2 regions of the Stenotrophomonas sp. YJH_SMC_73 genome follow, and region 2 is predicted to be linked to the other one. Evidence: riboswitches for the same ligand, from Rfam matches in the RefSeq annotation. Region 2 holds a riboswitch; the other holds the start of a gene.
The links. Region 2 has a riboswitch for thiamine pyrophosphate ahead of AC5P8R_RS14790 (TonB-dependent receptor). Riboswitches for the same ligand answer to the same signal wherever they lie in the genome.
Positions count from the first base shown of each region.

Region 1 (3,410 bases), on a different contig from region 2:
ACGCGGTACAGCGACACCATCACCAGCACCATCAGCAGCGCGAATGGCAACGCCGCAATCGTGATCATGCCCTGCAGTGCATCCAGGCCACCGGCCAGCAGCAAGGCCGCTGCGATCAACGCCACCGCAATGCCCCAGGCCAGCTTGCGCTTCAACGGAGGATCGCCAGCCTCGTCAGTGGACATGCTGGCCAGCACCAGTACCGCCGAGTCGGCCGAGGTCACGAAGAAGATCATCAGCAGTACCAGTGCGATGCACGACAGCAGCAGCGGCAGCGGCATGCTGTCGAACAACGTGAACAACACCGTCTCATATCCATTGCCCAGCGCCTGCACCAGATCGGCATGGCCGAAGATCTGTGCCCACAAGGCCGTTCCACCGAAAACGGCGAACCAGAAGAAACCCAGCAGCGTCGGCGCGAGCACCACGCCGATCACGAACTCGCGCACGCTGCGGCCGCGCGAGATGCGTGCGATGAACGACCCCACGAACGGTGCCCACGAGATCCACCAGGCCCAGTAGAAGATTGTCCAGTCCGCCACCCAGGTGCTGCCGGAGAACGGTGACATGCGCAGGCTCATCGTCACCAGCTGGTTGAGGTAGGAGCCCAGCGTGGTGGTGAACGTATCGAAGATGAATCCGGTCGGCCCCAGCACCAGCAGGATGGCGGCCAGCAGGGCAGCCAACGCCAGGTTGAAATTGGACAGCCACTTCACACCTCGCTCCACGCCACTGGCGGTGGACGCCATATACAGCACGAAGGCGACGGCAATGATGGTCATCTGCACTGCGACGGTAGCCTGCACGCCGAACACGCGCTCGATGCCGGCGGCGATCTGGATGGTGCCGAAGCCCAGCGTAGTCGCGACACCGATCGCGGTGGCGACGACTGCAGCGATGTTGACCACCCTACCGATCCAGCCGCGATGGTGGCGGCCGATGATCGGCTGCAGCATGTCGCTGACCAGGCCGCGGCCGTTGCGATTGAACTGGAACCAGGCCATTGCCAGCCCGATCAGCGCATAGATGGCCCACGGGTGCAGGCCCCAGTGGAAGAATGCATAGCGCATCGAGGCGCGTGCCGCATCCAGGCTCTGCGGAGCAAGCCCTTCCGGTGGCTTGCTGAAGTGCGAAATGGGCTCGGCGGCGCCCCAGAACACCAGGCCGATGCCCATGCCGGCGGCGAACAGCATCGACATCCAGCTGGCTCGCGAGAACTCGGGCTCGGCGTCTTCGCCACCGATGCGCAGGTTGCCGAAGCGACCGAAAGCCAGGTACATCAGGAACACCAGGGCCAGGAATACCACCAGCAGGTACAGCCAGCCGACGCTGCGGATGACTTCTGCCAGCATCGACTGCACCACGGCATTGAAGGGGCCTGGTGCAATACCGGCAAGCAGCACCAGCAGCAGAACCAGTGCGATGGAAACGCGAAACACCATGAAGGAGCTTCTCCGATCAAGGGATTGAGGGGAGCGAGCAGAGCTTGCAGCGAAGGACCGGCGGCATGCAGCGCGAACCGGGCAGGGGCCGCGTCGGCGGCGAAGGAGGCATCGGTCGCTGGAGGGCGACGGACGTGCACGTTACTGAACGCGACGTCATGGTTCTGTTAACGAACAGCGATCCGGATCAGATCCGCTTTCCACAGGAAAGCGGATCTGACCGCGGGGGCGGGCGGTCTATGCTCTAATGCGCACCAAGAAGCGGGGGTACCGGGCCATGTGGCCACGGTTGAGACAGTCCCTTGGAACCTGATCCGGCTCATACCGGCGTAGGGAAGCTTTGCAATGCAGCCGTGCCCGGACTCCGCCCAAGGACCGTCCGTGCGCGGGTGCCGTGCGCCGCCGCTTCGTCCCTGACCTTCCTGGACGATGCCCGATGAACGCACAGCTCTCCGCCCTGCAGCAACAGGCCCAGCAACTCTCCGAATCCGTGACCCGGCCCATTCCCGGCTCGCGCAAGATCCACGTACCCGGTTCGCGTCCGGATCTGCAGGTGCCGATGCGCGAGATCGCGTTGACCCGCACGCCGACGCTGTTCGGCGGCGAGGAGAATGCACCGGTCACGGTCTACGATACGTCGGGCCCGTACACCGATCCGGACGCGCGTATCGATCTGTCCGCGGGCCTGCCGGCGCTGCGTCGTGGCTGGGTGGAGGAGCGCGGCGATACCGAACAGCTCGACGGCCTGAGTTCGTCGTTTGGCCGCGATCGCGAGCACGACCCGAAGCTCGATGCTGTGCGCTTCCCCACACGCAGCCTGCCGCGCCGTGCACGTGCAGGCGCGAACGTCACCCAGATGCACTATGCGCGCCGCGGCATCATCACGCCGGAAATGGAATTCGTCGCCATCCGCGAAAACCAGCGGCTGGACGCGATCCGCGATGCCGGCCTGCTGCAGCAGCACCCGGGCGAGGCGTTCGGCGCCTCGATCCAGAAGATCATCACGCCGGAGTTCGTGCGCGATGAAATCGCGCGCGGCCGCGCGGTGCTGCCCAACAACATCAACCACCCGGAAAGCGAGCCGATGATCATCGGCCGCAACTTCCTGACCAAGATCAACGCCAACATCGGCAACAGCGCGGTGTCCTCGGGCATTGCCGAAGAGGTGGAGAAACTGGTGTGGGCGATCCGCTGGGGTGGTGACACCGTGATGGACCTGTCCACCGGCAAGCACATCCACGAAACCCGCGAGTGGATCATCCGCAACTCGCCGGTGGCGATCGGTACCGTGCCGATCTACCAGGCGCTGGAGAAGGTCGACGGCCGCGCCGAAGCGCTCACCTGGGAGATCTTCCGCGACACGCTGATCGAGCAGGCCGAGCAGGGCGTGGACTACTTCACCATCCACGCCGGCGTGCTGCTGCGCTACGTGCCGCTCACCGCCAAGCGCGTGACCGGGATCGTCAGCCGTGGTGGTTCGATCATGGCCAAGTGGTGCCTGGCGCACCACAGGGAGAATTTCCTCTACACGCACTTCGAAGACATCTGCGAGATCATGAAGGCCTATGACGTGACCTTCTCGCTGGGTGACGGCCTGCGCCCGGGCTGCATCGCCGATGCCAACGACGCGGCGCAGTTCGGTGAGCTGGAGACGCTGGGTGAGCTCACCAAGATCGCCTGGAAGCATGATGTGCAGACCATGATCGAAGGCCCCGGCCACGTGCCGATGCAGCTGATCAAGGAGAACATGGACAAGCAGCTGCGTGAATGCGGCGAAGCGCCGTTCTACACGCTGGGGCCGCTGACCACCGACATCGCGCCGGGCTACGACCACATCACCAGCGCGATCGGTGCGGCGATGATCGGTTGGTTCGGCACGGCGATGCTCTGCTACGTGACGCCGAAGGAACACCTCGGCCTGCCCAATCGCCAGGACGTGCGTGACGGCATCATGGCCTACCGCATCGC
Region 1 covers NZ_JCAFTJ010000001.1:442,841-446,250, forward strand. The annotation lists gene AC5P8R_RS01985 (BCCT family transporter) at 1-1,442, opposite strand, end outside; TPP riboswitch at 1,696-1,796, shown strand; gene thiC (phosphomethylpyrimidine synthase ThiC) at 1,879-3,410, shown strand, end outside.
Region 1: linked by a shared signal. The riboswitch ahead of thiC (phosphomethylpyrimidine synthase ThiC) and the one ahead of AC5P8R_RS14790 (TonB-dependent receptor) in region 2 are both predicted to bind thiamine pyrophosphate.

Region 2 (3,410 bases):
TGCCGCCTGCCGCTAGATGAATGCGCAAGCCGCCCGGTAGGCCAGGCAATGTTCCGGCAATGTTGGAACGCCAGCGTGGTCTCCACGGCAGCCGGGGCGCCCCGCGCCCTCCCTGCCCAGCGTGGCATGCACCTCACAGGAGAACCGAACATGCTCAGTACTTCCACACTCAGCTTCCGTGGTCTGGCGATGGCCCTGGCACTGGTTGCCGGTGTCGCCGTGGTCAGCGATGCCAGCGCGATGTCGAGGAAGGACAAGCGCACCCTGGTCGGCGCCGTGGTCGGTGGCGTGGCCGGCAACCTGCTGTCCAACGGCGACCCTGCGGCCACCGTCGGCGGTGCCGTGGCCGGCGGCGCGATCGGCAACCTGACCACCTCCGACCGCCGCGACCGCCGTTACTACGACAATCGCCGTTACGACGACCGCTACGATCGCCGTTACGACCGTGGCTACTACCGCAGTGGCTACTACGACCGTGGCGATGACCGCCGCTGGCAGCGTGAGCGCTACTACGACAACCGCTACTACCACGACCGCGGCCGCCATCGCGGCTGGTAAGCAACGCCGACATACCGATGACGCGGAGACGGGCGGGTCGATGACCCGCCCGTTTGCGTTGGCCACGCGCATGGCGTTGAATGCGCAGCCTTGGATGTGACTTTCCCGATCGGACTGTGGCATGACGTCTTCCTCCCACCGCGTGCAGGGCCTCAACAACGACGAGGTCGCTGCCGACTGGCCACCGATCAGCGCGGCGGACATCGCGTGGCTGAGTACGCGTTACCCGCAGCTGGGCGGGCACAGCCAACCGCGCTGGCACAGCCCGCGGCCGCTGTCTGCCGCCGCCATCGTCAATGGCACGCGCGCACCGGTATTCATCAAGCGCCACCACCACAGCGTGCGCAGCGCGGCCTGTCTGGAAGAAGAACACCACTTCATCGCCCATCTCGCCGCCGCCGGCGTGCCAGTGGTGCAGGTGCTGCCGGCCACCGATGGCCACACTGCGGTCGAACACGGCGAATGGACGTTTGAACTGCACGATGTCGGCGTGGGCGACGACCTGTATCGCGACGCGGTGTCGTGGTCGCTGTTGACCGATGTCGCGCAGGCCCGCGAAGCAGGGCGCACGCTCGCACAGCTGCACCGTGCCGCCGCCAGCTACCACGCGCCCCAGCGCAGCACCCATCTGCTGGTGGCGCGCGACGACCTGATCCGTGCCGACGATCCGATCGCCGCCATCAAGGCAGGACTGGATGAACGTCCCGGGCTGGCACGCTATCTCGCGCGCATTCCATGGGAAGCACAGCTGCAGCGCGACGTGCTGCCGTGGAACGCCGGCCTGGCCGAGCGCCTGCGCGCCGAGCCCCGGCTGTGGGCGCACAACGACTGGCATGTCTCCAACCTGCTGTGGCGCAACGGCGAGGTCAGCACCGTGCTGGATTTCGGCCTGGCGTCGCCCACCAGCGCGCTGTTCGACCTCGCCACCGCGATCGAGCGCAACGCAGTGGCGTGGCTGGAACTGGAGCGCGGCATGGAGGCAGTGCGCATCGATATCGCGCTGGCCCTGCTCGACGGCTACCGCGAGGTGCTGCCGTTGTCGGCGGCACGCGTGCACCTGCTGGCCGACCTGCTGCCAATGGTCCATTTCGACTTCGCACTGTCCGAAGTGGAGTACTTCGAAGGTGTCACCCGCTCAACCGCGAATGCCGACGTGGCCTGGCAGCCCTTCATGCTGGGCCATCCGGCGTGGTTCCACAGCGCGCCGGGACGGGCACTGCTGCAGGCCCTACACGCCGTCGCGTGATCCGGTTGACGCAGCGTTGCGGTCAGATCCCTTTCCGCAGGAAAGGGATCTGACCCCGGCTGGCGCTCGCAAATCCGTACCATTTGTAGTGAAATGGTCACCTGAAGCGGGGGTGCCTGGATCTGCCAGGCTGAGAGAGTCCCTTGGAACCTGATCCGGTTTGCACCGGCGTAGGGAGCTTTGAGCCGCAGCCACACCCCCATCATGGGCCGGTGCACCTGCGCGCCGTCGCTTCGTCTCCCTTGTTGTCCGAAGACGAACCGAATGAACCGCTGCCTGCGCCCCACCCTGCTCTCACTCGCCCTCTGCGCCGCGCTGCCGCTGCATGCCAGCGAGGCCGAGGCCACCACCGATGCGGCTGCCACTGGTGCCGAACGCTCGCCGACCGAACTGGCGGCGGTGCGCGTGGAGGCCGGCAAGCCGAAGGCCGATACCTCGCGCGTGAATGCCTTCGGCGGCGGTTCGTGGAAGGACACGCCGGCTTCGGTGAACGTGCTCGAGCGCGACTATCTCGAACGTCGCCAGGTACGTTCGCTGTCCGAGCTGGCCAGCAACGATGCCTCGCTGGGTGATGCGTATGCACCTGTGGGCTACTACCAGAACATCGCCATCCGCGGCTTCGCGCTGGACGCCGCCACCGGCTACCGCTTCAACGGGCTGTCCATCGCCGGCGAGCAACGCCTGGCGCTGGAGAACGTGCAGTCGGTCGAGATCCTCAAGGGTGAAGCCGGCCTGGCGGCAGGGGTGATGGCGCCGGGCGGGATCATCAACTACATCGGCAAGCGCCCGGCTGAAGTACGCACCGCCACGCTCGGCACCGATTCGGAAGGCTCACGCTACGTCGCCGTCGATGTCGGCCACTGGATCACCCCGCGTTTCGGCCTGCGCCTGAATGCCGCATGGGACTCCAGCAATTCCTATGTCGAGCACGCCGATGGCCGCCGCAACTTCTACTCGCTGGCCGCCGACTGGCTGATCGGCGAACGCGGCAAGCTGGAAGTGGATGCCAACTACCAGACCAGCTCGCAGCGTTCGGTGTCCGGCTACCAGCTGCTGGGCGCACGCGAACTGCCGCGCGGTGTCGACCGCGAGCACCTGCTCGGCTACCAGCCGTGGCAGCGCCCGGTGGATATTGCCAGCACCAACATCACCGCGCTGCACACCTACGATTTCAATGACGCCTGGCAGTCGCGCGTGTCGGTTGGGCACAGCCGCTCGGTGATCGATGACAACGTCGCCTTCGCCTACGGCTGCTACTACGCCGTGCAGTGCGCCGATGGCAGCGTGCCAGGCAACTACTTCGCGCCCAACGGCGACTACGATATCTACGACTACCGCAGCCCGGACGACACCCGCCGCAACCAGCAGGCCCGTGCCGAGCTGCGTGGCCGCTTCGAGACCGGCAGCGTCGGCCATGAGCTGACCCTCGGTGCCGACTACTTCCGCCGCACCGTGGACAAGCGCCCGAGCGTCAACGAGTACGTCGGCACCACCCACATCCACGACGCACCGGTGCCGGTATTCGAGCCGTCGCCGAAGATGCCGGGCCCATCCGCACGGCGCCTGGACAACCGCCAGACCGCGTTCTTCGCGCTGGATCGGATGA
Region 2 covers NZ_JCAFTJ010000008.1:190,554-193,963, forward strand. The annotation lists gene AC5P8R_RS14780 (glycine zipper 2TM domain-containing protein) at 151-558, shown strand; gene AC5P8R_RS14785 (phosphotransferase enzyme family protein) at 680-1,804, shown strand; TPP riboswitch at 1,903-1,998, shown strand; gene AC5P8R_RS14790 (TonB-dependent receptor) at 2,069-3,410, shown strand, end outside.